2 regions of the Salinibacterium sp. TMP30 genome follow, and region 2 is predicted to be linked to the other one. Evidence: riboswitches for the same ligand, from Rfam matches in the RefSeq annotation. Region 2 holds a riboswitch; the other holds the start of a gene.
What was found. Region 2 has a riboswitch for glycine ahead of AADH44_RS08905 (L-serine ammonia-lyase). Riboswitches for the same ligand answer to the same signal wherever they lie in the genome.
Positions count from the first base shown of each region.

Region 1: linked by a shared signal. The riboswitch ahead of gcvT (glycine cleavage system aminomethyltransferase GcvT) and the one ahead of AADH44_RS08905 (L-serine ammonia-lyase) in region 2 are both predicted to bind glycine.

Region 1 covers NZ_CP151642.1:2,000,858-2,015,874, reverse strand. The annotation lists gene AADH44_RS09745 (nucleotidyltransferase domain-containing protein) at 1-195, shown strand, start outside; gene AADH44_RS09740 (hypothetical protein) at 205-606, shown strand; gene AADH44_RS09735 (Ppx/GppA phosphatase family protein) at 651-1,670, shown strand; gene AADH44_RS09730 (zinc ribbon domain-containing protein YjdM) at 1,770-2,129, shown strand; gene AADH44_RS09725 (hypothetical protein) at 2,134-3,063, opposite strand; gene AADH44_RS09720 (PPOX class F420-dependent oxidoreductase) at 3,145-3,534, shown strand; gene AADH44_RS09715 (VWA domain-containing protein) at 3,752-5,440, shown strand; gene AADH44_RS09710 (arginine deiminase-related protein) at 5,530-6,522, opposite strand; gene AADH44_RS09705 (ornithine cyclodeaminase) at 6,530-7,561, opposite strand; gene AADH44_RS09700 (Lrp/AsnC family transcriptional regulator) at 7,693-8,124, shown strand; glycine riboswitch at 8,178-8,300, shown strand; gene gcvT (glycine cleavage system aminomethyltransferase GcvT) at 8,439-9,596, shown strand; gene gcvH (glycine cleavage system protein GcvH) at 9,599-9,970, shown strand; gene gcvP (aminomethyl-transferring glycine dehydrogenase) at 9,970-12,897, shown strand; gene AADH44_RS09680 (GyrI-like domain-containing protein) at 12,914-13,420, opposite strand; gene AADH44_RS09675 (NAD(P)/FAD-dependent oxidoreductase) at 13,538-14,896, opposite strand.
Region 2 covers NZ_CP151642.1:1,824,117-1,839,133, reverse strand. The annotation lists rRNA gene AADH44_RS08935 (23S ribosomal RNA) at 1-235, shown strand, start outside; rRNA gene rrf (5S ribosomal RNA) at 416-532, shown strand; gene AADH44_RS08925 (YigZ family protein) at 635-1,360, opposite strand; gene AADH44_RS08920 (hypothetical protein) at 1,359-1,574, shown strand; gene folP (dihydropteroate synthase) at 1,676-2,581, shown strand; gene AADH44_RS08910 (pyrimidine reductase family protein) at 2,588-3,337, shown strand; gene AADH44_RS08905 (L-serine ammonia-lyase) at 3,334-4,731, opposite strand; glycine riboswitch at 4,936-5,031, opposite strand; gene AADH44_RS08900 (siderophore-interacting protein) at 5,154-5,981, opposite strand; gene AADH44_RS08895 (bifunctional alpha/beta hydrolase/OsmC family protein) at 6,064-7,404, opposite strand; gene AADH44_RS08890 (septum formation family protein) at 7,463-7,963, opposite strand; gene AADH44_RS08885 (inositol monophosphatase family protein) at 8,058-8,849, opposite strand; gene rsgA (ribosome small subunit-dependent GTPase A) at 8,852-9,913, opposite strand; gene aroA (3-phosphoshikimate 1-carboxyvinyltransferase) at 9,916-11,322, opposite strand; gene AADH44_RS08870 (sigma-70 family RNA polymerase sigma factor) at 11,372-12,058, shown strand; gene AADH44_RS08865 (zf-HC2 domain-containing protein) at 12,055-12,285, shown strand; gene AADH44_RS08860 (multifunctional oxoglutarate decarboxylase/oxoglutarate dehydrogenase thiamine pyrophosphate-binding subunit/dihydrolipoyllysine-residue succinyltransferase subunit) at 12,428-15,017, opposite strand, start outside.

The sequences.
Region 1 (15,017 bases), 180 kb from region 2:
GCCGATGAAGCTGTGGAAGAGTCCGTGCAGCAATTTGCTGCCCAAGTTACCGTGTGGACAGGCAATGATGTGCGTCCTTTGGTGTACCGCGATTCAGAGGTTCAGCCTGCCGCGATTTTCGACTCCGTGCTCAGCGAAGGGGTCGAGATCGCTGGAGACCACTCGTGGTTGCGAAAGCGGCTTCGAAGCAGTTAAGGAGCGCGCGTGAATCCGAAGGCTGACAAGGTCACAACGGTGGCGGCCGACAAAGCCGTTGAGCAGGGGCGACGCGCTAAAGCGAAGCAGTTCTTGAACGTCGCAGAGGATGTCCGTGAGCTATCAGACGAAGAAGACGTGCGAGACGCTGTCGTCACTCTTTATGTTCACGCGGGAATCGCGGCAGCAGACGCAATTTGCGCAGCCGCCCTCGGGAAACATGCGAAAGGGAGCAGCCACCACGATGCGGTTACATTGCTCGCAGCCGTAGACAACCAAGCATCAATATCACTGAATGTCTTGCTGGGAATGAAAACTCGCGCCGGGTATGGCCATGACCCCATCAGCAAGTCACAACTCGCGCGCGCCGAGAAGGCAGCGCGGGCCCTAGTCGATAAGGCATCGCTGTAGTACTCGCGTACCCTCGAAGCTATTGCCCCGAATGAGGAGCCCCCATGACCCGTGTTGCCGCTTTCGATTGCGGAACGAACTCGATCCGCCTTCTCATTGCCGATCTTGACGGGCAGGGCGGGCTGCGCGATGTGGTGCGAACGCTCGAGCTGGTTCGGCTCGGTGAGGGCGTCGACCGAACGGGTCGCTTCAGTGCGGCCGCGCTCGAACGCACCCTCGCCGCAATCCAGAAGTTCGCCGACCTCTGCCGCGAGCATGATGTCGAGCGCATCCGCTTTGTGGCAACCTCTGCGACACGCGATGCTGCCAACCGTGGCGAGTTCACCGACGCAGTCCGCGAGATTCTGGGCGTTCCGGCCGAAGTAATCCCCGGCACTGAGGAGGCAGCGTTGTCGTTCCGCGGCGCACTCACTGCGCTCGCAGCATCCGGCACCGACGAGCCCGCAGCATCCGGCACCGACGAGCCCGCAGCTCAGTACCTCGTCGTTGACCTCGGTGGTGGATCCACCGAACTAGTGCGCGGCAACACCACCCCAGACTCTGCCTATTCGATGAATGTCGGATGCGTGCGCCTGGCCGAGCGCAACATCCACAGTGACCCGCCGCTCGAGACCGAACTCGACGACATCCGCCGTGACGTCACCGAAGCCCTCGACGTAGCTACCGCCACCGTCGATCTCTCCCGCGCTACCGAGGTGATCGGAGTGGCCGGCACCGTAACCACTGTGACTGCCCACGCCCTCGGCCTCAATTCCTACGACCCAGAGGCCATCAGCGGCAGCCGCCTCCCACTGGCTGACGTGCTTCGCTCCTGTGATGCGCTCAGCCGCATGCCCCGCGCCGAACGAGCGACTCTGCCGTATATGCATCCCGGTCGGGTCGACGTCATCACCGCCGGTGCTGTCATCTGGTCGACCATTCTGCAGCGGGTAGCGGGTTCCACGGCCGCCGCCGGGCGACCGCTCGAGTGGGTAACGACCAGTGAGCACGACATCCTCGATGGAGTCGCGCTGTCACTTGCACCGGATGACGTGGTCGCGGGTTCTGGCTCACCGAACGAGTAGCGGCAGAGGCACCGCAGAGTACCGTCTCAGCAACTAGCCCTCGCGATGGGGCGTAGATTGGGTGACGCCGCAGACTGCGTGCTGAACCGAAAGTGACTCATGCCTGACGCTCTACCGCTCTGCCCGAACTGCTCAAGCGATCTCGCCTACGAGATGGGCGCGCTCTTGGTGTGCCCAATGTGTGCGCACGAGTGGTCGCCGAGTGAGGCGGATGCCGCTGCCGAGGCTGAGCAGGGCGCTGCGGTTATCAAGGATGCGTTCGGCACGCCGCTCGCCGATGGTGACACGGTGAGCATCATCAAGGACCTCAAGGTCAAGGGCAGCCCGACGTCGATCAAGGTCGGAACTAAAGTGCGCAACATCCGTCTCGTTGATGGAGTTGGCGACCACGATATCGACTGCAAGGTGGACGGTTTCGGCCAGATGCAGTTGAAGTCGAGCGTAGTTAAGAAGAGTTAACCTCTCAGGACCGCCCAAACGACCGCAGCACTCTCAACGCCCGCAAAGTGTTCCAGCGGCTCGGCTTGCCGTCGCCATCTTCCATTTCGAGGTGCACGCTGCCGGGGTGGGTGTTCTCGAGCAACCAACGCCCATCCGTGCCGCGCTTGCTTTCAACAACGGCGAGCGCTTCATCCATTCGGGGGTCATAGCTTGTGCGGGATGCCCGAAAGTAGTCCAGTGCGCTCAGCACGTCGTAGTGCCAGCGCGGAGGAAACGAGAATTGCAGCCACTGCTCGTTGATGAGCCCGCCGGTGCTCAGCCGACGCATGAGGTAACGGTCGAGGAGGTACTCGTGACCACGCAGACGCGCCACCGTTACCGCATCATTGCCGTCAACGGCATCTTCATATTCGCGCAACCCGTCGAGCACCGCGAGGGTGGTATGAAACGAGCTGCGCACAGAACCGTTCTCGGCTTCGCAATTCCAACCGCCATCGGCCATTTGTTCGCCAAGCAGCCGCTCGACAATCCCCTCAACGCGCATACCAAAATACGCACCGATGCCGACGGTCAGTCCGTTGATGCACGGCTCGACTTCACCGTCGAAGAAGCGTGAACCGTCGTACTCCCAGTGGCTGTTCTCCCGCACGCGTTCGACAGCACCCTGCACACGTGAATCCACAGGATCAATGCCCAGCTCGCGCAAAAACTGCAGGCTGAATGCGGTCGCCGTCCATGGTTGCCCAGGCTGATCGTCGTGTTCAGGGAAGTAGGCGCCGCCCTCCCATTGGCCATCGGCACCCTGAAGGTCAAGCACCCGCGCACCACTCCCGGAGGTTGCCACCCGGGAGCGTTCCGCGCTGACGGCCTCGGCAGGTGCATCCATCAGGTCTCGAAGCACTTGCCAACGAATTGCCGGGTCGGAGTCTAACAACCATGTCATGACATCCATGGCGCCACAGTACTCCTCGGGGCGCAGCGCGCACAGGCTATTGGGGGAATCGCAGGGATGTATGCCAGCCATAATGGAACGATGACTTCTCATGACCTTTTTGCGCTCGCCGAGGCGACCTACGTCTCGCTCACCACATTCCGCAAGTCAGGGGATGCCGTGGCGACGCCGGTGTGGATTGTCGCCGCGGGCGATCGACTGCTCGTCACTACTGCGCCGACCTCGGGCAAGGTGAAGCGCATCCGGCACACGATTCGCGTAGAGCTGACCCCCTGTGACATGCGCGGCAATGTCCTTGATGGCGCCTTAACGGTGACAGCGACGGCAGCGGTTCACGAGGATGCCGAGACTTTAGGTGCGATGCATGCCGCACTCCAAAAAAAGTATGGTGCCAAGTACGCTGCGATCCGACTCGCACAAAAAGTACGCGGAACTGCGGGCCAATCCGTCGCTGTCTCGCTACGCCCGTAGCGACCCCAGGCGGCCCGGCACAATCGCAAAGTCGGAAAATAACCTGTGGACAACCGTTTTAGGGGTGCGATTTCGTGCCACTATCGTGCATTGCCCCTGAAAGGGGGTGAACCCTCGGTTCCCCCGAAGCCGAGTAGCACCCGTGATCGATGGAGTCCCTGTGTCCCGACCCCGCCACCGTTCCAGAACGCTTAAATCCTGGCTTATCCGCATAAGCATGCCCGCCCTTGCCACCCTGCTCACCCTGTCGCTCGCCGGTGGGGGCGCGCTTGTGGCGCTGGCCGCGCAAAACAAGCTCGACGACTTTGTCGCCCAGACTTTCGGATGCCCGAACGCAACCGAACTCGTTGTCGTTGCCGATCCCACTATCTCGTCGACAGTGCAGACCGTCGCCAATGCCTACAACGCCGAGCATGTCGGCAAGTGTTTGTCGGCGAAGGTCGTTACGCAGCGTTCCGCTGATACCGCAGCCCTGCTCGCTTCGGGCACCTCTACTGGTGCCGATGCGTGGATTCCTGACTCACCCCTATGGCTCAACCGGGTTGAAAGCACTGCTGTGTCACTCGGCCGCGAAGTTCCCGCAACGCAAGAATGGGACTCGATCGCGTCGAGCCCTCTCGTGTTCGCGACACCCGCCGTCAAGGTTGCCGAATTTGAGGCCACTGAAGTCGGATGGGGTGCCATGCTCGCCGGGCGCTACCGCACGCTCCTGCCCGATCCACAAGTTTCCGCCGCCAGTATGATCGCTCTCGCAACGCTTGATGATCTGGCTACCGCCGGTGACCCCGCCGATTTCGACCGCGCACTCATAAATCTCGGCCGATCCATCCCCGACTCGACACAAGCAGCCTTCACTGAGCTTCACATCTCAGACTCTCGCATGGTCGCTCTTGCAACCGAGCGAGAGATCGTCGCGCACAATGCGTCGAAGCCTGAGGAACCGCTCGTAGCTCTCTACCCCTCCGAGGGAACAGCAGCGCTCACCTATCCCTTCATCCTTGTTGCCAACTCATCAGTCTCAGCACTCGAAGAGTCGCGGATGACAGACGAAGAACGCGCCGTCCTCGCCGAAGCAGAAACTAATCGTGCCTCGTTGCTTGAGGGGTTCGCAAAACTAGTTCGTGGCTCCGACCAAGTGCTCAACGCCGAAGGGTTTCGCGACAACGCTGGCGGGGGAGAGATCCTTGCCTCCGGCGTCATCGCCGCTCCAACCCAAACCAGATCGATGGGAGACACTGATGAGATGGTGTCGATCCTGCGCAACTGGAACGCACTCAACCTTCGCTCGCGCATCCTCACCGTCGTCGATGTTTCGGGCTCCATGCTCGAGCGAGCCTGGGATGGTCAGCGCCGCATCGAGATGTTCCAAAACTCGGCAGAGGATGCCTTCAGCACGCTCTCCGAAGACGATGAACTTGGCATGTGGCTGTTCTCCAAAGAGCGCGTTGGCGTCGAGGACTGGGAAGACGTCGCGGGCATCCGTTCCATGAACGACCCCGAACACGTCAACAATCTGCAGGCCATCATCGACTCGTTACCTTCACGCATCAACGGCTACACCGGGCTCAACGACACCGTGCTCGCGGCAGTCACCCACGTGCGCGAAGCCTACAACCCAGACAAGGTTAACTCGGTGATGCTCATCACTGACGGCCGCAACGAAGACGACAACGGAATTTCGCTGCAGCAACTGCTCGACAAACTCACTTCCATGATCGACAAAGACACCGACGAGCCGGTACCCGTAGTGCTCGTCGGAATCGGCCCGGATACCGACGTCGAAGCGATGCGCAAAATCGCGCAAGCGACTGGCGGAACCGCCTACCAAGCAAACAACCCCACCGAGCTCAGCACTGTGATGCTCGAGGCGTTGTCCCAGCGCGACTGCCGCCCGAACTGCAGTTAGCGACAGCCCAGCACGCCGCGTCGCCCTAGCGTCGCACTGCACTGGGATCTGTGGCGCAGTCGGAGGGACCCGACTGCGCCACAGAACAGCTAGGCGCCAGCTGTCGGTGCTGCTTCGGTGGTACCGGCAGCGGGAACACCAGCAGCAACGTCGGCAGCCATGCGGGAACGACGATCAAGGTGGATGCCCGCAACCATGCAGCGCACCGATCCACCAGCCAACTCAATCGTCGGAATATCCAACGGCACAACCTGGCAACTCTGCTCAATTACCGAACGCTGAGCAGCCGTGAGGCTCTTCAACGCGCGACTAGATAACGCCAAGATTCGACCGTTCGACCCGCGCAATTCCAAAGCGTTGCCGGCAAAGTTTCCAATCTGATCGGCAGTCAAATCGATTAGAGTGCGGCCAGGTTCCGTCAAGCGCTCCGCAATCTCCATACGACGATCACCAGAGGCAATCAAGTCGAGCCCGATCATCGCAAAATCTGTCCCAATGCACATCATCACATTGGTGTGATAAATCGGCACCCCGTGGCTATCTCGCGCCTCGAACATCATCGGCTCATAGCCGAACGAGGCACAGAACCGTTCCAGCGCGAGAGGGTTTGCGCGGTGCGATTCTGCAGCATAAGCGACGCGGTTCGTGTGGTCGATGACCATCGCCCCCGTGCCCTCCAGGTAGATACCGTCGTGCTCCAGCCCCGAATAGTCGACCACATCCTGCACGCGAAAATCATGCTTGAGCATCTCAACCACATCGGTGCGTCGCTCGGTGCGGCGATTCGGAGCGTACATCGGATACACGGCCACGCGCCCGCCGCTGTGTGTCGAGAACCAGTTATTGGGGAACACACTGTCAGGTCGGGTGCTCTCCGTGTCCTCAAAGACATGGATGTTCACGCCAGCGTCGCGCAACGTTTCTGCGACCATCGTGGACTCGGCATACGCGGCGCGAGCAATCTCATCCGGGGTGCGCGTGGGATCGGTCGACTGGAATGCGTTGTCGCCGGCCGTCTGGCTGTTCGGGGTGAACAGGTGCGGTCGGATTAGTACTGCGGCCGAAGGGGCCTGAACGCTCACCGAACGCCTATGCGGTTAGCACGGGTGCGCGCGACACGAGCGAGAACAGGTCCTTGGGGTCGGATGGTTCGGCAATGAGGTCAAGGTCCGTTGCGTAGTCGGTGCCCCGAACAGAATCAAACACGTAGCGCAGGGCCGAGAAGTCTTCGATCGCGAATCCGACCGAGTCGAAAAGAGTAACTTCACTCGCTGATGTGCGACCGGCAGCCATTCCTGCCAGCACCTCCCACAGTTCGGTGATGGGGGAGTCAGCTTCGAGCTGCTGGATCTCTCCCTCGATGCGGGTTTGCTCGGGGAACTCTACGAACACTGTCGCGTTCCTCACGATCGCGGCCTCGAGTTCAGTCTTGCCTGGGCAGTCGCCACCGATCGCGTTAAGGTGCATTCCGGGTTCGATCATGTCTGCTGTAAGGATTGTTGCATCCGTCTTGTCTGCGGTGCAGGTGGTGACGATGTCTGCGCCAGCAACCGCATCCGCAGCGGAGGTTGCGCGCACGACCTGAAAACCGAGCGGCTCAACGTTACGAATGAACTTGTCGAGCGCTGCGGGGTCGGTGTCCCAAGCACGAAGCTGAGTGATACCGAGGCCGGCGCGGAACCCGAGTGCCTGGAACTCGGATTGGGTGCCGGTGCCGATGAGGGCGAGCACACGGGAATCGGGGCGAGCAAGAGCGCGGGCCGCGAGCACCGAAGTTGCGGCGGTGCGCAACGCGGTGAGCAGTGTCATCTCAGAAAGGAAAGTGGGGTAACCGTTGTCGACGCGCGCGAGCATGCCGAGAGCGGTAACGGTCTGAAAACCGTTGCCCGGGTTCGAGGGGTGGCCATTGACGTACTTGAATGCATACGTTTCGCCGTCGCTCGTGGGCATGAGTTCGATAACACCCTCGGGGGAATGTGCAGCAACGCGCGGGGACTTGTCGAACTGCGGCCACTTGGCATAATCCTGCTCAAGGTAGCCCACAATGCCCATAATGATTGGCTCGATTCCAGTGTCAGAAATCCAGCGCCTCATGTTGTTGACGTCTACGTAGTTGACCACGGTCACTCCCTTCGTTGCAGTATGGCTAGTCCCCACGTTACGAATATGCACTATGCACCGACAACAACCATTAGACGCGATTAGTTGACAACAACTGAGCATAATTGAGAGCGTTCCTATACACTTTGTGCATGGCTCAATTGGATGATCTCGACCGTCGCCTTCTCGCAGCCCTCAGGGCCGACGGGCGTGAGTCGATCGCGAGTCTGGCGCGCCGCCTCGATGTCACCAGAGCCACCGTCACCAGCCGCATTGACCGCCTCGTGAGCGGCGGAACAGTGCTGGGGTTTTCGGTGCGTATTCGCGAAGATCGTGATCCATCCTTCATCCGGGCAATCTCTTTTATCGAGGTAGAGGGGCGGTCTACGGATGCCGTGATCGGCAAGCTGCGAGGGCTGCCAGAGATCCACGAACTTCACACCACCAACGGCGCCTGGGATCTGGTGGCAGACATCCGCACCGACAGCCTCAGCAACTTTGACCGGGTGCTCGCCCGCATGCGCAATGTTGACGGTGTCGTCAACAGCGAGACGAGTCTGCTGCTCAGCTCGGCCCTGCTGTAAGCCTGCACACGTTGGGGATTGGTATGCTGAGCTAACAACTGAACATCGGGCCGCAAAACGATGCGGGAGAGCCGGGCCCCGGCGTTTGTCACCACCCGGTGATCGAACGCGGAGCACGGCACCGAAGGAGCAAGCCTCCCCGCCAATCTCTCAGGTTCATGTACCGCACCGCACTGGCCACTCTGGAAAGAGAATCTCGCATCACCATGAGGTTCCGCCGACGGTGAAAGCGCACTAGCTTGAAGGTGCGTGAAGCTCTCAGGCTCATCACAGAGGGGGAGTTCTATCCACTAGCCACGCGCCAGGAGAACTCCGTGACCGATGAATCAACGACTACAGCTTCATCCGCCGACTCTTCACCTGCTGCGGTGAGGTACTCACCGCTGCACAGCATCCACGAACAGCTTGGCGCGTCATTCACCGACTTTGCTGGCTGGATGATGCCGGTGCGGTACAGCTCCGACCTCTCTGAGCATCATGCCGTGCGCACAGCCGCAGGTATTTTTGACATCTCGCATATGGCTGAGATCCACGTACGGGGTGCCGAGGCTGGCGCCTTTCTCGACTACGCACTCGCGGGCAAGCTCTCGGGCATTGCTCTCGCGCAAGCGAAGTACAGTCTCCTGCTCAATGAGGCCGGCGGAATCATCGACGACCTCGTCACCTACCGCCTCGCTGACGAACATTTCTTGGTGGTGGCGAACGCGGGTAACCGTTTCGCCGCAGCCACCGCTCTCGCCGAGCGCGCTGCAGACTTCGCTGTCACGGTCACCGACGAGAGCGACGACTACGCCCTCATTGCCGTGCAGGGACCGGTATCGCGGGCCATCCTTGAAGCAACTGAAGGCCTCACAGACTTCGCGACACCGCTTGATGAACTCAAGTACTATCGCGAAACCGCTGCCACCTTTGCCGGCCACGACCTCATCATCGGCCGCACCGGGTACACCGGCGAAGACGGTTTCGAACTGTACATTCACGTGGGGGCCGCAGCCGACCTCTGGGCAGCGCTCACGGTTGCCGGCGAACCGCTCGGCCTCGTGCCCGCCGGTCTCGCCTGCCGCGACACTCTTCGCCTCGAAGCGGGCATGCCGCTGTACGGTCACGAATTGAACCTCAGCACCTTCCCGGTGCAGGCCGGGCTTGGTCGCGTCGTTGCCCTCAGCAAGGAGGGTGACTTTGTTGGCCGTGCGGCAATCGAAGTGGGCCCGGATGCTGGAGCTCGCGTTCTTGTCGGTCTCGCCGCAGAAGGTCGCCGTGCTGGTCGCGCCGACTACCTGATTTACCACGGTGACGCCGAAGTCGGAGTCATCACCTCCGGCGCACTCTCGCCCACTCTGGGGCACCCGATCGCCATGGCCTACGTCGACCCTGACGTGAGCGAGGTTGGCACCGAGCTTCACATTGATGTGCGGGGCAGCCGTATTGCTGCATCCGTTGTATCCCTACCCTTCTATAAGAGAGAGGCCTGATCATGGCTGAGAAGAGCGAATTGCAGTACACCGCCGAGCACGAGTGGGTGCTGGTTGACGGAAACGTTGCGACCGTCGGAATCACCGACTTCGCCGCGGGCAAGCTGGGCGACATCGTGTTCGTTGACCTGCCCAAGGTGGGAGACATCGTCGCTGTCGGCAAGATTGTCGGCGAGATCGAATCGACCAAGTCGGTGGGCGAACTCTTCGCTCCGGTCGCTGGCACCGTCGTCGAAGCGAACGACGCTGTTGCTGACAGCCCCGAGCTTGTCAACAGTGACCCCTTCGGTGAAGGCTGGCTCGTGAAGATCGAATTTGCCGACCTGCCGTCGATGCTGAGCCTCGACGAATACACCGCATTGACGGGCGAATAATGCCCAATCCTTTCGTCAGCGGCACCTTCGCCGACCGCCACATCGGCACGGACGCTGAGGCCCAGAGCGCGATGCTCGCCGCCGTCGGCTACGACAGCCTCGAATCGCTCGTGGATGCCGCAGTTCCGCCCGCAATCCACCAGACTCCTGTCGTGAATTCCACGATCCCGGCTCCCGCCTCGGAGCGGCAGGCGCTCGCCGAACTCCGCGCCCTCGCTGGCGCGAACAAGGTTCGCCGCAGCATGATCGGTCTCGGCTACTACGACACCATCACGCCGGCCGTCATCAAGCGCAACGTGCTCGAGAACCCGAGCTGGTACACGGCATACACGCCGTACCAACCCGAAATCTCACAGGGTCGCCTTGAAGCGCTGATCAACTTTCAGACAATGGTTGCTGACCTTGCCGGGATGACCACCACGAACGCGTCGATGCTCGACGAGGGCACTTCTGCTGTCGAGGGAATGTTGCTCGCTCGTCGTGCTGCCCGCGTGGAGTCGAATGTGTTCATCGTGGATGCAGACACTCTTCCGCAAACCAAGGCTCTGCTCGCGAATCGCGCGGAGGCGGTCGGGATTGAGCTTGTTGAACTCGACCTAGCAACACTGGGTGCGAACCCTGAGCTGCCCGAATGCTTTGGCGCACTCATCCAGTACCCGGGTGCGTCGGGCCGAGTCTGGGATTCCAGCGACGTCATCGCTGCGGTCAAGGCTCACGGGGGGCTCGCGGTTGTCGCGGCCGACTTGCTCGCTCTCACTATCCTGAAGTCACCCGGCGAACTCGGCGCAGATGTTGCTGTGGGAACCACGCAACGTTTTGGCGTTCCGATGGGCTTCGGCGGACCGCACGCCGGCTACATGTCGGTGCGTAAAGGTCTCGAACGCCAGCTGCCCGGCCGCCTCGTTGGCGTGTCGCAGGATGCGGCGGGTGACCCCGCGTACCGTCTCTCCTTGCAAGCTCGTGAGCAGCACATTCGCCGCGAAAAGGCGACCTCCAATATCTGTACCGCCCAGGTTTTGCTGGCGGTTATGGCATCCATGTATGCCGTCTACCACGGTCCGCAGGGACTCAAGCGGATCGCTCAGCGCATCCACCACGACACCGTCAATTTCGCAGAACGTTTGCGCGCCGCGGGCTACACGATCGAGAACGAGACTTTCTTTGACACCCTTTCGGTGACGAAGCCTGGGCAGGCTCACGCGATCGCTGCGCAGGCCCTCGAGCTCAACATCCTTCTTCATGTGGTGGATGCCGACACCGTGCGTCTGAGCTTCGATGAAGTCTCGACGCAGCCCTACGAGGGTATTTTTGCGGCGCAGGAGAACGACCTTGCGGCGGCTTTCGGACTGGCTCCTGGCTTCTTCAGCTATGTGGGTGAAGACACCAGCGTCCCTGAAGCCCTCGAACGCACGAGCGAGTACCTCACTCACCCGGTGTTCAACACGCACCGCTCGGAGACGAGCATGATGCGCTACCTCAAGTACCTCGCCGATAAGGATTATGCGCTGGACCGCGGCATGATCCCATTGGGCTCGTGCACGATGAAGCTCAACGCTGCGACCGAGATGGAAGCGGTGAGCTGGCCAGAGTTTGCGGGCATCCACCCCTTCGCCCCGGCGGAAGACGTTTCTGGCTACCTGGTGATGATTTCGCACCTTGAATCGTGGCTTACCGAGGTCACCGGTTATGACACTGCCTCGCTGCAGCCCAACGCCGGCAGCCAAGGCGAGCTTGCGGGACTCCTCGCGATTCGCGGCTACCACCGCGCCAACGGCGATGTGGAGCGCACGATCTGCCTCATCCCGTCGAGCGCTCACGGCACTAACGCTGCCAGCGCGACCCTCGCCGGAATGCGGGTTGTGGTCGTGGCCTGCGACGAACTCGGCAACGTTGACCTTGGTGACTTGCGCGCCAAGATTGCCGAGCACGCGAGTGAAATCGCCGCCCTCATGATCACCTACCCTTCGACCCACGGGGTGTACGAGCATGAAGTGCGCGAAATTACGCAGGCCGTGCACGACGCCGGTGGACAGGTTTATGTTGACGGCGCCAACCTCAACGCCCTCCTCGGTTACGCGCGGTTCGGTGACTTCGGTGGCGACGTCAGCCACCTCAATCTGCACAAAACCTTCTGCATCCCTCACGGTGGTGGCGGACCGGGTGTGGGGCCGGTTGTAGCGAAAGCACACCTCGCCGAGTTCTTGCCCGGACATCCGATGGCGCAGAGCCAGCAGCATCCGGCATTCGACATGCAGACCGGTGAAGCAGGGCCTTATGTTCACGCCGGGGGAGCGGTCAGCGCTGCGCCGTATGGCAGCCCAAGCATTTTGCCCATCACGTGGGCGTACGTGCGCATGATGGGTTCAGCTGGCCTTAAGGCGGCAACCGGTGCTGCAGTCCTCTCCGCAAACTACATCGCGGTGCGCCTGCGCGAGCACTACCCGGTGCTGTATGCGGGAGATAACGGACTTGTTGCTCACGAGTGCATTCTCGATCTGCGTCCGCTCAAAGAGGCGACCGGCATCGACAACAACGATGTCGCCAAGCGTCTCATCGACTACGGCTTCCACGCACCAACGATGTCGTTCCCGGTATCGGGCACACTCATGGTGGAACCCACCGAGAGCGAAGACCTTGCTGAGCTCGACCGCTTTATCGACGCGATGATTGCTATCAAGGACGAAGCGGATGCTGTCGCAGCTGGAACGTGGCCTGCCGATGACAACCCCCTCATCAATGCTCCGCACACGGCGCAGTCAGTGGTGTCGAGTGACTGGCAGCACGCATACTCGCGTGAACAAGCTGTGTATCCGTTGCGCTCGCTCGTCTCGGGCAAGTACTGGCCACCGGTTCGGCGCGTCGACAACGCATTCGGCGACCGCAACCTGCTGTGCTCGTGCCCGCCGATTGAGGCGTTCGCGCACTAACCAGTTGGCTAGCAGGTCATGCTGTCGCCGGCATCCGTGGGTTTGTACTGCGGATGCTGGCGACGCAAGGGAACTCGATTCGCGTAAGCAGTTCGTCGTCTGCTACTTCTGCTGGGCTGTTGAGGTAGATTTCGCGCGGCGGTCCGGCGTAGGTGTGGCCGTACGCGGTGAACCAGTCGAAGATCTGGTCGTACGTCGCTTTCAGCCCGTTGTAAGGACCAGTGTGGGTGACGGTGGCGACGAGGCCGCCGGGCAATTCGTGCGTGATCAGCACCGGATGCCCGCTAATTGCCCTGGTGATTGGCGTGCAGACTTCGCACTTCCAGCGGGAATCGGTGCGCATCTCATCGGTGTACACAACAATCACGGGGCCGTGTGGTGTCACACCGGTGTCGGAGAGTTGATGAAAGAGCCGGTTGATGGTGGCGTCGAGATCGGTGGACAGGGTTGCCAGCGTGGTCGAGAACGCAATGCCCGCGACCTGTTCAGAATCAACCGTCTCGAAAGATATCTCCTGCGACATGGCGCACACTCTACGCTTCATGGCTGCGGGAAGGTATAGGCGCAGCATTCACCGGCGAGCCATGCCGCAGCCTAGTCATGTGAGGTAGCCGTGGGCTCCGAACACGATAGAGCCCTTTTAGGCGTGGGCTTCGTTAGTGATGTCGTCGGCCACGATACGGCCCATGCGTATCGCTCCGTCAACGTGCTGATAGCCGGCGCCAGCGATGTCGCTGCAGGCGAAGTGGATTGGGCCGACGGGCGTGCGCAGGTCGTTGCCGTACCGCGAAAGCCCACCGAGATCAAAGCTCGCGGCGTAGGCGCCTCGAGTCCATTCCTCGGTGCCCCAATCGCTTTCGTAGTAGACGATCGGGCTCTTCGCTTCGGGCCCGTAGTAGTGCGACAGCGATTCGAGGATGCGGTCTTTACGCTCGGCAGCGGAGAGAGTGAGCGCGTCGTCGGCGTGCAGGTCGGATACAAACCCGACGAGGGTTCCGTGGGGATCATCGTGGTTGGTGTTGTCGTACGCTTCGTGCACGATCTCGTACGGGCTGAACGCAGTGCCGGAAAGGCCGTTGTCTCGCCAGAACGGGGTCTCGTAAACGGCGTGCACTTTGATGACGAAGCCCATCGATAGGTGCTGATACATCTGATGCTTGCGGCGAGGCATGGGTGGGACGAAAGAAATGCGGTTATATAGCACTGGAGCGAGTGCGACGATCGCGAAACGGGCGTGCACTGTCATGCCGTCTGCCACGGCGGTGACGCCATCCGGTCCCCATTCGAGGGCGCGTACTGGCTGCGAGAGGAAGACATCATCGCCGAGCTGCTCGGCGAGTAGCAGCGGAACCTGCTGGAGTCCGCCGACTACTCGCTTGTCGAGAATGAAATCAGCATCGACGAGGTGGCTGAAGCTGCCAGCACTGGCGGCCATCAGCAGCGCCTGAAGTGTCGAAAACGCGTGGGGAGGTTTCGTCAGCATGGCGCCAGCGATAAACATCGCGATGTTGTCGACAGCTTCTTTGTTGTCAGTCTGCTCATAGAGCCACGCTTCAAACGAGATCTTGTCCATCGCCTCCGCTTCCGCGTATTCCCAGGGGCGGTCAGGGTCTACTTGCGCGACCATCTCATCGAGGCGGTCGATCAGGTCGACGATAACTTTCTCGGTCGCGACCGGTACGGGGAAGATATCCCCAGTGAAGCGCGTGAGTGTGCCCGACTTATCCAGATAGACGCTGTCGCCTGTGCGGTAGCGGTCGAAGGTTTTGAGCCCTAACTCTGCGATTGTCTGGATGAGTGCGTCTTGGTCGGGCGACACCCATTGCCCGCCCAACTCAAGCATCGCACCGTCAATCACATCAGTCCACAACCGTCCGCCGGCACGGTCGCGAGCTTCCAGAACGGCGACCGATAGGCCAGCCTTCTTGAGGTCGTTGGCAGCAGTGAGCCCGGCAACTCCGGCACCGATGATGACGACGTCTCGGCGGATCACACTCATGTCGACTCCTTTGTCGATATTCGCCTTCTCTGGCGCTAATTCCTCACTATAGCTAGTGCTATGGGTGCGGCAAGAAATGTAGTCACAGTGTCGACCGGCGCAGCGGGGAGGTCGAGGAGGC
Region 2 (15,017 bases):
GGATGGACGAACCTCTGGTGTGTCAGTTGTTCCGCCAGGAGCACCGCTGATTAGCTACGTTCGGAATGGATAACCGCTGAAAGCATCTAAGCGGGAAGCCAGCTTCAAGATGAGATTTCCATGGCTTAGGCCGAGAGACTCGCAGCTAGACTACTGCGTTGATAGGCTGGATGTGGAAGCAGGGACTAACGACCTGTGAAGCTGACCAGTACTAATAAGTCGATAAATTGATAACACCCCACCTCACTGGAAGTCTTAGGACTTCGACTGGTGAATGAGAAGAATTCTCGCGTCCACTTTGTGGTTCCCGATTTACGGTCGGGAACTGCGCCCAGCTAACACAGCCAGGCACCCATCCTCACGATGAGTGTCCGGGTATGTTTCTGGCCCAGACTGATACATAAATCAATAGTGTTTCGGCGGCCATAGCGAGAGGGAAACGCCCGGTTACATTCCGAACCCGGAAGCTAAGACTCTCTGCGCCGATGGTACTGCAAGGGGGACCTTGTGGGAGAGTAGGACACCGCCGGACTTCAATTGTGAAATAGCCACACCCAGTGCTGAAGAGTACTGAGTGTGGTTATTTTGCGTTAACCAACGGGAACCGTTCGTCCGCCCCGGTGCGCCAGAGAAACTAGGGGGTAGGAGGCGGTGCATCCACCCACTCGATCCCGGCGGGCTCGAGCATCCGCGCACCGGCAGTAACGCCCGCAACCAGCGCAGCCAGCGCCCGCTCTCCGTTCAGCGCAGTAGTAAGCGTCATCACCGCTACGTCGTCGTACTCAGTGCCGCGAACTACGACGCCACGCTGCCTGAGCTCCGCTTCTATGCGACCCGCATCAGCGTGGGGTAGTGGCAGACGAAAGAGCTGCCGGCGCTGACGCAGAACTAGGCCCGGCGCGACGGTGGCTTGCTCGACAGCGGCGGTTGTGGCATCCGAGTAGGCGCGAACGAGTCCGCCCGCGCCCAGAAGTGTGCCACCAAAGTAGCGCGTCACAACGGCAACACAATCAATGAGATGTCGACCGTTCAGCACATCGAGGATAGGGCGGCCCGCAGTGCCCGACGGTTCGCCATCATCATGGGAACGTCGAACCTGATCCGGCTGGGTGCCGGAACCGAGTACAAAAGCAGAACAGTGGTGTCGAGCATCGCCGTGTCGCTGGCGTGCGGACTCGATTACGTCGCGGGCATCATGCTCCGACTCGACCCGCACGAGTCGACCGATAAAGCGCGAGCGTCTGATGTCAATTTCGGCCTCAGCCCAAGCACCCACACCTCCGCCTAGTGTAAATTCGAGCACCCGCTCATTGTCTCGCAGCGAGATGATCGCGCGGGCGGCGTAGGCTGAGAACATCATGGAGCTGTTTGCCGCAATCGTCCTCTTTCTCAGTGCGCTCTTCAACGTTGTGGCATGGCCACGATTCTTCAAGCGCGTAAGCGCAGACCCACGAGCCCGTGACACCGCGGGTAAACCGACCGCGTTCTACCGCGTGCACGCGATTCTGCTGGCGATCGCGCTGCTGCTCGCGGCGGCATCCGCAATTGCTGGCACGCTGCTACTTCTCAGCTAGAGACCTCTGGGCGAACGAGACGTACGTCCACTTCACAGACGAGCAGATGTCTGCGCAGCATTGCTATGCGTTTTTCAGCAACGTCGCCCATGATAGGAAGCATGAGTTTTGCGCTCCCTCCGCTCCGAAATCCGCACCGAACGATTGGTGATCGCACCTTCGACTTTGATCGTCAGGTTGCCGTCATGGCCATCGTTAATCGCACGCCAGACTCCTTTTATGACAGTGGCGCAAATTTCGCGTTGGAGGATGCCGTGGCCGCGGCACTACGTGCTGTCGCGCAGGGTGCGGATTGGGTCGACATCGGAGGAGTGCCCTTCGCCCCAGGAGAACCCTTGAGCGTAGACGACGAAGCTGCGCGCGTGGTCCCGGTGGTGCGTGCTCTACGCGAAAAGTCCGACGTGGTGATTTCGGTAGATACATTTCATGCGGAAGTAGCTCGTCGAAGCATCGAGGCGGGCGCGACCGTCATCAATGACACAACAGGGCTGAGTGACCCCGACCTCGCTGCGCTCGTTGCGGAGAGCGAAGCCTCCCTTGTGCTTGTTCACTCGCGAGCCCAACCGCGCACCCAGTTCGCTCGCCCTCAATATAACGATGTCGCCGCCGAAGTGCGGGATTTTCTTGCGGCAAAAGTGGAGGTAGCGCGTGCTGCAGGGATCCCCGACGATCGATTGTTTGTCGATCCCGGGCACGATCTCAATAAGAACACCCTGCACAGTCTTGAGCTCACACGGCGGCTCGATGTCATCGCCGCTTTGGGGCTGCCTACGCTAGTTGCGCTCTCGAATAAGGACTTCATCGGAGAGGTGCTCGACAAACCCAAGTCCCAGCGGCTGGAAGGCTCGCTCGCGGCTGCTGTGGCCTGTGTGCTGAATGGCGCCCGGGTGGTCCGAGTACATGAAGTGGCAGAGAGCGTGGCGGCAGTGCGCATGGTTGAGGCCATCTTGAGGTTGCGTGAGCCCGCAATTCTGAAGCACAACATGTCAGATGCCAACGAAAGGTAGTTCCCCATGGTAAACGCATCCGAGATCCACACGCTGATGGCGGGCGCTTCTCTCACAGACGAACAGCTGCTAGCCAGCTACTCTGTGGCGGATCGTTCGGTGCCCTGGTTGCGCGCCAACTTCATTTCCAGCATTGATGGTGCAGCAACTCACGAGGGAACATCGGGAGGACTCGGCACAGACGCCGATGGCCGTGTTTTCGCGCTGTTGCGCAGGCTCGCGGATGTGATTGTTGTTGGTGCTGGCACGGTGCGCCAAGAGGGTTACCGAAATCTCGCTCTCGACGACGAGGCTGTGGCGTGGCGAACAGCCAATGGTCTGTCTGCGCAGCCACCATTCGCTGTCGTGAGTGCGTCACTGCGACTGGAACCGAACGACCTCGCCAGTTACGCGACGCGGCCCTTCATCATCACTACTGAAAGTGCCTCGGAGCAGGCTCGCGCGCGGGTGGAGAAGGTGGCCGAGATAATAATTGCCGGCGATACCTCCGTCGACACCGTCGAGTTGAAACACGCGCTGGCCGAGCGAGGGTATCCGCAGCTTCACAGCGAAGGTGGGCCGACCCTGTTCGCAACGATGATCGCTGAGGGAGTCGTCGACGAGCTCTGTTTGACCCTTAGCCCTCGGTTAGAAGGTGGTTCAGCGCGACGGATCGTGGATGCTGCCGAAGCGACGCCGCAAGACATGGCACTTGCGCAGGCTCTCAGCGGTGCTGATGGAACGCTCCTGTTGCGGTATGTCCGAGCAGCTCGTTAGCACTCCACGACGTTGACGGCGAGCCCGCCCATTGACGTTTCTTTGTAGCGTGAGCTCATGTCTTTACCGGTTTCGGCCATCGTGATGATGACTTCATCAAGGGAAACCCGGTGAGTTCCATCACCCCACAGCGCCATTTTCGCCGCATTGATTGCTTTGGCCGCAGCGATCGCGTTCCGTTCGATGCACGGAATCTGCACGAGACCCCCGATCGGATCGCACGTGAGGCCGAGATTGTGCTCCATCGCGATTTCTGCTGCGTTCTCTACCTGCTCGGGTGTTCCGCCTAAGATTTCGGCTAGCCCGGCCGCAGCCATTGACGATGCTGAACCGACCTCACCCTGGCATCCGACCTCGGCTCCAGAGATCGACGCCATGCGCTTATAGAGCACTCCGACAGCGGCACTGGCGAGCAAGAAACGCACTGTGGCGTCATCCCTCGTTGCCTGATCGGCATCCTTCATCCCGGGCGCATAGTGCGTTGCGTAGAAAAGGACGGCGGGGATGATGCCAGCAGCGCCGTTGGTCGGCGCTGTGACGACGCGGCCACCCGACGCATTCTCCTCGTTGACTGCGAGAGCAACCAGATTCACCCACTCCTGCCAGAAGGCTGGATCACGGTCGGGATCTTCGCGGCGCAAGCGTGCGTGCCAGTCGGGTGCGCGCCGACGCACATTGAGGGTCCCGGGAAGATTGCCAGTGCGCTCGAGACTGCTGTTCTTGCATTCGTCCATGACATCGCGGATATGCAGGAGACCAGCGGTCACTTCATCCTTCGTGCGACGCGCGAGTTCGTTGCGCAGCATCACGCCGCTGAAGCTGAGGCCCTCGGCTCGGCAGTGAGCAAGCAACTGTGCGGCAGTGCGGAACGGTAGGGGATCGGCGGCTGTGGCGGCGTCGGTGGACGAGCTGCCGTCACGGTTGTCACCCTCCCGGTAGATGAATCCGCCACCGATCGAGAAGTACGTTGCCTCGAGCACAGCGCCACCGTCGGCATCGTATGCCGCGAAACGCATGCCATTCGGATGCCCGTCAAGCACCGTGAGCGGATGCAGCGCAATCGCGCCCTCGGTGAACGGAACTTGCCGGCTACCAGCAAGCTGAAGCATCCCTGAGCTCTCGATGCGCTCAAGGATCGTTTCCATCTCCGCGGGAAGAACCTGGTCGGGAAGCTTTCCCTCCAACCCGATGAGCACAGCACTCATGGTGCCGTGACCTGCGCCCGTAGCGGCAAGAGAGCCATAGAGTCGCACGCTGAGCGAGGCGACAGAATCGAGCATCCGGTGTTCGGCAAGATCTGCAGCGAATGATGCAGCCGCGCGCATCGGGCCGACCGTGTGAGAGCTGGAGGGGCCGATGCCGACGGTGAACAGGTCGAAGCTGCTGAGCGGCACCTCTTCTAGGGAGGGCGTCGGTACTTCAGTTCTGGGCGTCAGGTTGCGTACTGGCACGGTGACTCCATTTCTTCACCACACATCGTCGTGCGGGCGTCGTTGAGTCCTCTCCGCTCTGTATTGGGCCTGAGAGTTTCCGCACGCTTGTGGCGTTGCGTTGCCCCGTCGGCGAGTCGGACAGGGCCGACTACTTTTCAGAGTTGCCTAGCCACTGCGGTACTGGTGCCTGAGAGATTCCCGGAGAGGGTTTGCTCCTACGGCGCCAACCAACGATCGGAAGGGCTCTCCCGCAGCGGTATGACGGCTGTTCACTTGTGCCCTCAGCATACACTTTCGGTCGCGAACCACGGCGGACTAGTGGGCGGATGCTGAGGGGGAGTTGAGCGGATGTGCAGGCAGGGTAAGCGCGAGCGTTCGCGCTGCTAATCCTCAGGATCTGTGGGATCGAGCGGCTCGTGGTGGTCGGCATTCGTGACGCCGCGACGCCAGTACCCGTCGGCCGTCACCTGCTGCTTAGGCAGACCCAGCTCACGGCGAAGGTAGCGACGCAGGGGAACTAGGGTTGTAGCCTCCCCGGCGAGGAAGACAAAGGTCGATTCGCCGATCTCGCCGAGTGCCCGCAGTGCAGCATCCAGCTGACCGAGTCCGTCGCGGCGGTAGAACCACTCCGCCGACATGCGTGCCTTGTGCTCGTCGCTGAAGTAGCTTTCAACACTCTCGTCGGACACATCGAACAGTGCGGTGACGTGCACTGAGGTGGGGAGCATATCGATCCACCGTGAGCTGGCGGGAAGTGCGGTTTCATCGGCGACCAGAATCACGTGGGTTGCGCCGGAAGGCAGCAGGCGTGAACCGCGTGGGCCAGCAATAACCAGCGAATCGCCGACAGCTGCTCTGCCAGCCCAGGCGGATGCGGGGCCGTCATCACCGTGAACAACAAAATCAATGTCGAGTTCGTGGTGGCCATCGGCACTGCGGAAACCGAGGGGGGTGTAGTCACGAGAAATGACGACACGACCCTTGGGCTTGCTGATGCCGGATTCGGTCATGACAGGAGCAGCGATTTCGCCGGTAGCAGGATCGGGAAAAAAGGCCTTGACGTGGTCGGCGGGCCCACTGCTGACAAACCCCTCGAGCTCATCACCGCTCAGAGTGATCCGCGCGATATTCGGTGTGGGGTGACTCACCGCGCTCACACTGACATGTCGGACGACGAGAGGGTGTTTGATGGTGTCGCGTTCAATAGTCATAGGCATTTGGCGGTGGCGCCAGCTCATTTCACTCGAAAAGTTAGGCTTGCCTAATAACTCTAACGGGCGGATGTCGCCACGGCTACACGCTGACGCCCGTGATGCTTGTCGAGATCGAAATCTCGCCCTCCAAGGTTCGATGCACAGGGCATTTATCGGCGATCACGAGAAGCGCTTCACGCTGTTGATCACTGAGATCTCCGTCGAAAGTGAGCTCCCGAGAAATGTGCTCAACCATGCCCTCGGTGGAGGTGCAGTGGCTGCACTCGGCGGCGTCGATTCGTTCGCGAGTCAGCCGCACACTTACGCCCTTTAGGGGAATTTTCTTGCGGTCGGCATACATCCTGATTGTGATCGAGGTGCAGCTGCCGAGCCCCGCGAGAACGAAATCGTAGGGTGCGGGGCCATGGTTATCGCTGTGCGGAGCCGGTTCATCGGAGATGAACTCATGCCCCGAAGCGAACACCCGTTGCTCGTATCGGGCGGGGCCGCTCTCCGTTACGACGACCAGCGTGCCGTCGCTCGTAAGTGAAGCGCCCGTCGTCGCCCTCGTCCTTGTCGTCGCTGTTGTTGCCGTTGCTAGTGTCTGGGCTGAGTTTTTAGCCGGCACCTCGTCTGGTGTCTCGTCTGGTGTCTCGACTGGTGTCTCGACTTGTTTCTCGACGGGGGTGCCGTCGAACGCATACCGCGCAGCCCAAGCAGCAATGATGCTCGCGGCGAAGGCAGCATCATCACGATTACTCAAGAGGTGGTCTGCTCCGTCTAGCGCAACAAAGGATTTGGGATGCCTGGCGGCGTCGAAGATCTCGCGGGCGTTGTCGATGCCGACCGTCTGATCGACAGGGGAGTGGACGACGAGAAGTGCGGCATCCAAATCTCTCAGCCGAGCGGCTTGTGGTTGAGCAGCGATGTCTTTGAGCAGCTGCTGACGAATCCGGAACTCTTGCCCACCCAGCTGCACCGTCGCTTCACCCGTGTTCGCGATCTCGTCGCTGGCACCCGCAAAGAGGTTCGCGACGTGTGCTGGGTCGCTGGGGCTGCCGATCGTGACGACTGCTTGTGCGGAGGGAACACGGTGGGCGGCAGCAACGACAGCGGCACCGCCGAGCGAATGCCCGATAAGCAAGGTGGGGGAACGATAGTTGTCGCGCAAGAACTCTGTCGCGGCAACGACATCGTCAATGTTCGAGCTGAAGTTTGTGTTGGCGAAATCACCATCTGATCCCCCAAGACCGGTGAAGTCGAATCGCAATACCGCTATCCCATAATCAACCAGTGCTTTGGAGATGCGGGATGCGGCGAAGGAATCCTTTGAGCACGTGAAGCAGTGGGCAAATAGCGCGAACGCGGCAGGCGTACCCTCGGGCAGCTCAAGCTGCGCCGCAAGCGTGTGATTTTCTGAACCCGCAAATTCGATCTTCATCGTGGCTACCACCCTGTATCCGAAGCACGCCCAGTGTTTCTCGTGCGGCAAAAATGTTCTATTTGGCCACTCCCGCGAGCGATCCAATAATGTCCTCTCCGTCAGGGCTATAGGCGATGCAGAGGATCTCGCGATCGCCATCTGCCCAACTTTGCTCAGTGGGGTAGTACCAGGAGAAGTCGTACATTGAGTCTGAGACATAAGCGCCAACGAACGACTCGAACTCGGTGTAGCAATCGTTGTCAGCCTGAGCTTCGATTGCGGCACCCCCGGGGAAGTCTCCTTCGGGCAAATAGGACGCAGCGTAGATCTCGCCCTGATGAGGCTCGGCGCAGTCGATTACCGTGGTCTCAGAAACTTCACCTTCGGCGGGGCTGGCAGCTTCACAATCGCCAACGGTGAGACTGAAAACATCTTGAGTGGTGCCAGGCCCAGGGTCTACTGCATCCGAAATGCCGTTTGTCACTTGATTGAGGATGCTGCAGCCACTGAGGGCTACCGTTGCCACGGCCACCGTTGAGACCGCAAGCGTCCGGCGCCAGATTTTCTCTGTCGTCATGGAAGAAGGTCACTTTCGTGTCGAGGTGTCACGCTTCGTACGGTGCAAGCTTAGTGAATTTGAGAAAATTACCGGCGGCAGCGGCGGGACAACGCTAATGCGAGCGCAAGAAACTCAGAACCTCGTCGTGAAGGGTGCCGTTAGTCGCGAGAGCACTACCGTGCCACGGGCCGGGCTCACCACTAACTGACGTGAACTTTCCGCCAGCTTCGAGGACGATCGGAATTAATGCGGCGATATCGTAGGGCTGCAGATCAAACTCGCCCACGACATCCAGAGAGCCTTCGGCAAGCAACATGTAGGCCCACATGTCGCCAATCGCCCGTGACCGCCACGTTGCACGAGTGAGCGCAACGACCGCATCAAGTCGACCAGCGCCGTCCCAGCCAGACAAGCTGTTGTAGCTGATGGATGCGGCATCAAGGGAAGCAACCTTGCTCACCGAAAGCTGTTCGGGTTCACCGCCGTGTGCCTGAGCGAACGCACCGTGACCGGTTGCCGCCCACCAGCGCTTGCCGAGCGCAGGCGAGCTCACGACTCCCACCTGGGGAACGCCATCAATCACGAGCGAAATGAGTGTGCCCCAGATAGGTACACCGCGGAGAAAGTTGGAGGTGCCGTCGATAGGGTCGATAATCCACTGGCGATTCGAGTCGCCAGCCTCGCCATACTCTTCGCCGAAAATCGAGTCGCCCGGACGCGCACCAGCAATGCCGGCACGGATGCTTCGCTCGACAGCCTTGTCCGCATCCGTCACGGGGGTGCGGTCTGGCTTGGTTGTCACTTCAAGATCGAGCGCGGTGAAACGATCAAGCGAGATGAGGTCTGCATCTCCCGCCAGCGCGAGAGCAAGAGAAAGGTCGTCAGCCAGAGAGTATTCGGTCACACCTACACGCTAGTGGAACCCAGCGTGGTGATGAGCCGCTGAAACGAATCCAATCGCAGCCGACCAACATCCCCGAGCGCCCCAGCCGCTACTGCTTCGGAGATCGCGCAGTCGGGAGCATCCGGAAGGTGGGTGCAGCCGCGCGGACACTCCTCGGCAAGCACTGCCAAATCAGTGAACGACGACAAGATTTTGCTGGGATCGATGTGGCCAAGACCAAATGATCGAACTCCGGGAGTATCCACAACCCAGCCAGAACCGACCCTGTACGAGATCGTCGACGATGATGTGTGGCGTCCGCGACCGGTAACCGCGTTAACGTGGCCCACTGCGCGATTCGCATCCGGAACTAGGGCATTGACAAGTGTCGACTTTCCGACACCCGAATGGCCAACCGCTACCGTGGTGTGCCCTTCCAAAACTGCGCGAAGCTCATCGAGCGGCACCTCATCTGACCGGCTCGCAATGACCCGAAATTCGAGCCCGGTAAAGTTTTCGAGGAACGGGCCGGGATCGGCCAGGTCGGTTTTAGTGATGCACAGGATGGGATCAATTCCGGCATCGTACGCCGCAACCAAATAGCGGTCGACAAGTCGCGGTCGTGGCTCAGGGTCGGCAGCGGCAACAACAATCAGCATCTGGTCGGCGTTGGCGACGATGATGCGTTCCACGGCATCCGTGTCGTCGGCACTACGGCGGAGGAGCGTTGCGCGCTCGCGGATGCGAACGATGCGCGCGAGAGTTCCTTCAGTTCCGCTTGTGTCACCGACGAGGTCGACCCAGTCTCCGGTGACGACCGACACTTTGCCCTGCTGGTTGCGCCCGAGTTCGCGTGCACGTGCGGCGATAATCTGTCGCTCGTCTGCAGTTCCTTCATCGACCCACACCCCGTATCGGCCGCGGTCGACGCTGAAGACTCGACCCTCGATGGCGTCTGCGTGCTCGGGGCGAATTTTGCTGCGTGGCTTGTTGGCTTTGGGATTCGGACGCATGCGCACCGAACTCTCGTCGTACTCGCTATATTTGCGGTCGTCGTCTTCGTCGTCTGGACTAAGCCAACTCATTGTTACAGCAGCCCGAGAGTGGTGGTGGTCAGCGGGGCATCACCAACGAGCGTCGCCCACAGCGCTGGGAACTGGGGGAGAGTCTTGGCTGTCGCATCGATGCCTTCGATCTCTATGCCGTCAACGGCGAGGCCAATGATTGCACCGGCGGTAGACATCCGGTGATCCTCGTAGCTGTGCCACACCCCGCCGTGGAGTGTCCGGGGCTCAATGTGCAGGCCGTCGTCGAGTTCAGTCACGGCTCCACCGAGTGCATTGATTTCTGCGCTGAGCGCGGCAAGACGGTCGGTTTCGTGTCCGCGGAGATGACCGATGCCGGTGATAGTGCTCGGGGACGATGCCAGTGCTGCCAAAGCAACGATCGCTGGTGCGAGTTCGCCGCCGGTGCTCAGATCGAGTTCGATTCCGGGATAGCTGTCGCCGCCGATCACGCCCGCGCCGCCATCAATCGTGAGCGCACCATCGGCTCGCGTGGCCGTTGCACCAAACAGGGGCAAGAGCTGTTCGAGGTCTGCGCCCACTTGAGTTGTGGATGCTGGCCACCCCTCAATGGTGACGGTTCCGCCAGCGACAACAGCGGCCGCCAAGAACGGGGCAGCGTTCGAGAGGTCGGGCTCAAGGGAAACATCGATCGCACGAATCGGACCAGCGGGCACAATCCACACGCCAGGCTCAGGGCTCTCGACGATGACACCACGCGCAGCCAAGCACGCAATTGTCATCTCGATGTGGGGCATGCTCGGCAATTTCTCGCCGGTGTGACGCAGAGTGAGGCCGTTATCAAAACGGGCTGCAGCCAAGAGCAAGCCTGAAACAAACTGACTCGACGCCGAAGCATCGATACTGATCTCTCCACCCGCGACTGAACCCATGCCGTAGAGGCTGAAAGGGAGCGTTCCGCGACCATCGTCGGAAACATCCACCCCAAGGGCACGGAGCGAGTCAATGGTCGTGCGCATCGGTCGACGGCGTGCCGCATCATCCCCATCGAACGCAATCGGCCCAAGAGCGAGAGCAGCCACGGGAGGCAAGAACCGCATCACTGTTCCGGCGAGGCCGCAATCGATCGAACTGCCACCCTCGAGCTCGGCTGGGGTGACCGCAAGGTCAGGGCCAAAAACGTTGCCCGTGGGGATCTCGTCGATTGCCACGCCGAGAGCGCGCAATGCCTGGATCATGAGTGCGCTGTCTCGCGAGTGCAGGGGGGCATGCAGGCGGGACGGGCCGTCTGCCAGAGCTGCCAAAACGAGCTCACGGTTAGTCAAGCTCTTGCTGCCAGGAAGGCTCAACGATGCCGACAGGGCGTGAGTCACCGTCGGTGCGGGCCAATTTCCGGGCACCATAGTCTCGGGCACCGAGTCGTCATCGTACGGGCTGAACTCTGGGTTGGAATACTTGGATACGAACATTAGTTACTAAGAGTATCGGCGTTTGAGACAGCACGGAGGAGGCACCAGCATGACTGCACTACTGAGCACTCAGCCGGATGCCGTGATCAGCGAACTAGAATTGTTGCTGATGACTACCGACAGAGTTGAGCACAGCGCCACTGACGCCGCCGCAGATGACAAGCGACGGCTGTTCGAAGAGCAAGCACTGCCCTTTATGGACCAACTCTTTGGTGCCGCAATGCGTATGACGCGCAACCCCAGCGATGCTGCAGACCTTGTACAAGAAACGTTTGTCAAAGCGTTTCAAGCGTTTGGGCAGTTTCAGCAGGGTACGAACCTCAAGGCGTGGCTGTACCGTATCCAGACAAACACGTTCATCAACATCTATCGCAAGAATCAGCGCAATCCTTACCAAGGAACGATCGATGAACTCGAAGATTGGCAGCTGGGCGGCGCAGAGTCGATAACTCAGTCGGTCTCCACGCGTTCAGCTGAAGCGGAAGCGATCGATCACCTACCCGACAGTGCAGTAAAAGACGCACTTCAGTCGATCCCCGAAGACTTTCGACTCGCCGTCTATTTTGCCGACGTTGAAGGCTTCTCCTATCAAGAGATCGCCGAAATCATGAAAACCCCCGTGGGGACCGTAATGAGCCGACTGCACCGTGGCCGTCGGATGTTGCGCGAACTGCTTGCCGACTATGCGCGTGATCGCACCCCTGGCACGCCAGCACCATCAAGGAGCAAGAAATGACCGATTGTGGTTGTGAAAAAGCGAAAGCTGAGCTCGAGGAGTACCTCGACCGCGAGCTCAACGAAGCAGACTTTCAGGACGTCTCAGATCACCTCGATAACTGCGAGTCGTGCACGAGCGAACATCTCGTTGCGCTCGCGCTGAAGCTCAAGGTCAAGCAGGCGTGTCGCGAAACTGCGCCAGAAGAACTCCGCAGCGCGATCCTGTCGAAGCTGGCAGGCGCCTAACTTTCACCAGTTCTTAGTGCGTCGCTGTGTCTAGCACAGTGCGAAATCGCGACACGATACGAACGAGAGACCCATGCAAAAGCGAAAGCGGGCATCCTCCGAGGAGGACGCCCGCTTTCGTCGTTAACGCGGTTTTGCGAAACTAGGGCTGTGTAATGGCATGGTCGATCAACTCGGCCTGCTCAAGCACGCTGCGCTTCGACGAACCCGTTGCTGGTGACGCAGCAGCCGGCCGCGACGCAAGCTTGATTTCGCCCGACCTCAGGTGACGAGCCAGTTCCAAGCTAATGAATGGCCATGCACCCTGATTCTCGGGCTCATCCTGAGTCCACACGACATCGGCGTTCGGGTACTGAGCGAGCACCTCGGTCATGTCGGTAACGGGCAGCGGGTAGAACTGCTCCATGCGCACGACAGCAATGTGAGTGATCTCACGCTTGTCGAGCTCGGCGACGATGTCGTAGTAGGTCTTTCCCGACGTGACAATTACACGAGTAACACCCGACCTGTCTTCGAGACGGACATCATCCAGCACCGGCTCGAATCGGCCGCTCGTGAAGTCAGCGACATCACTGGTTGCCCCGCGCAATCGCAGCATCGCCTTTGGCGTGAACACGATGAGGGGTCGGCGCGGTCTCGAATATGCCTGACGACGCAGCAAGTGGAAGTACGAGGCCGGAGTTGAGGGGCGAGCAACGATCATGTTGTTCTCGGCACACAACTGCAAGTAGCGCTCGATTCGTGCAGACGAGTGGTCAGGCCCCTGCCCTTCGTAACCGTGCGGCAACAGCATGACAACGCTTGACCGTTGCGACCACTTTTGCTCGGCGCTAGAAATGAACTCGTCAATAACGACCTGAGCGCCATTGGCGAAGTCACCGAACTGAGCCTCCCACATGACGAGAGCATCGGCGCGTTCCACGGAATAGCCGTACTCGAATCCCACGGCAGCATATTCGCTGAGAAGCGAGTCATAGATCCAGAAGCGTGACTGGTTTTCAGAGAGGTTCTGGAGGGGCAGCCACTCTTGACCATTCTCGCGATCATGCAGCACAGCGTGACGCTGCACAAAAGTGCCGCGGCGAGCATCCTGACCCGCCATGCGCACCGGTGTGCCTTCGAGTAGCACTGAACCGATCGCCAACAGTTCGGCGAATGCCCAGTCGATGGCGCCCTTGCGGCTCATATCGACACGCTTGCGCAGTAGCGCCTGCAGCTTGTTGTGCACCGTGAAGTTAGCGGGCGGGTTGCCATGTGCATCACCGATGAGCTGAACAATGCTCTCGTCGATTCCTGTCGTCATGGGTTCACCGATCGCATCGTCGCGCTGCGAGCCCGGACGCTCAAGGTCGGAAACCCCATTGCCATCCTGGGTGAGGATGGGCATCGAACCTGTCTGGGCCGCATGCGTTTCAGCGAATGCGCGCTCGAGACGGTCCTGGAAGTCCTGGTGACTGGCCTCGTACTCTTCCTGAGTGATATCGCCGCGACCGACGAGACCCTCCGTGTACAGGGTGCGAACGGAACGCTTGGCTTCGATGAGGTTGTACATCAGAGGCTGCGTCATCGAAGGATCGTCGCCCTCGTTGTGACCACGACGGCGGTAACAAATCAGATCGATAACAACATCGCGGTGGAATTTCTGGCGGTACGCAAAAGCGAGTTCAGACACCCGAACCACAGCCTCGGGATCATCACCGTTGACGTGGAAGATCGGAGCCTGAACTGTCTTGGCAACATCACTTGAGTACTGCGACGTGCGAGCCTCACCGGGAGGGGTCGTGAACCCCACCTGATTATTGATGTTTACGTGGATGGTTCCGCCGGTGCGATACGCGCGCAGTTGCGACATCTGCAAGATTTCAACCACGATGCCTTGGCCTGCCATTGCGGCATCACCGTGAACCATCACAGGGAGAACCGCGTAGGAGCCAATCGGGCGTCGATCCTGCTTAGCGCGAACAATGCCCTCAAGTACGCCATCGACGGCCTCAAGGTGTGAAGGGTTTGCCGCCAAGTAGACAGGAATCTGTCGGCCATCGGCAGCGGTGAAAGTGCCCTCGGTGCCGAGGTGGTACTTCACGTCACCCGAACCTTGAACCGTGCGCGGGTCTTGAGTTCCTTCGAACTCGCGGAAAATTTGACCGTAGGTCTTTCCGGCGATATTCGTGAGAACACTCAGGCGACCGCGGTGTGCCATGCCGATTGCTACCTCTTCGAGGTTGGCTTCGGCGGCTTTCTGAATAACGGCATCCAATAGGGCGATCGTTGACTCTCCACCTTCAAGGCTGAAGCGCTTCTGACCGACGTATTTGGTCTGCAGGAAAGTTTCGAAAGCTTCGGCCTCGTTGAGCTTGCCAAGGATGCGCATTTGCTCATCGTGGCCTGGCTTCGAGTACGGCTTCTCGACGTGATCCTGAATCCAGCGACGCTGTTCTGGGTCTTGAATGTGCATGTACTCGATGCCCACAGTGCGGCAGTAGGCGTCGCGGAGCATTCCGAGGATCTCGCGCAGCAGTGCCTGACGCTTACCACCAAAGCCACCGGTAACGAATTCGCGGTCGAGATCCCAGAACGTGAGACCGTGGCTCGAGATGTCGAGGTCGGGGTGTGAACGCTGGCGGTATTCCAGCGGATCGGTGTCGGCCATGAGGTGGCCGCGAACCCGGAAGGAGTTGATCAGTTCCTGAACGCGCGAGGTCTTGTTGACGTTGTCGGCAAGGTCGACGCTG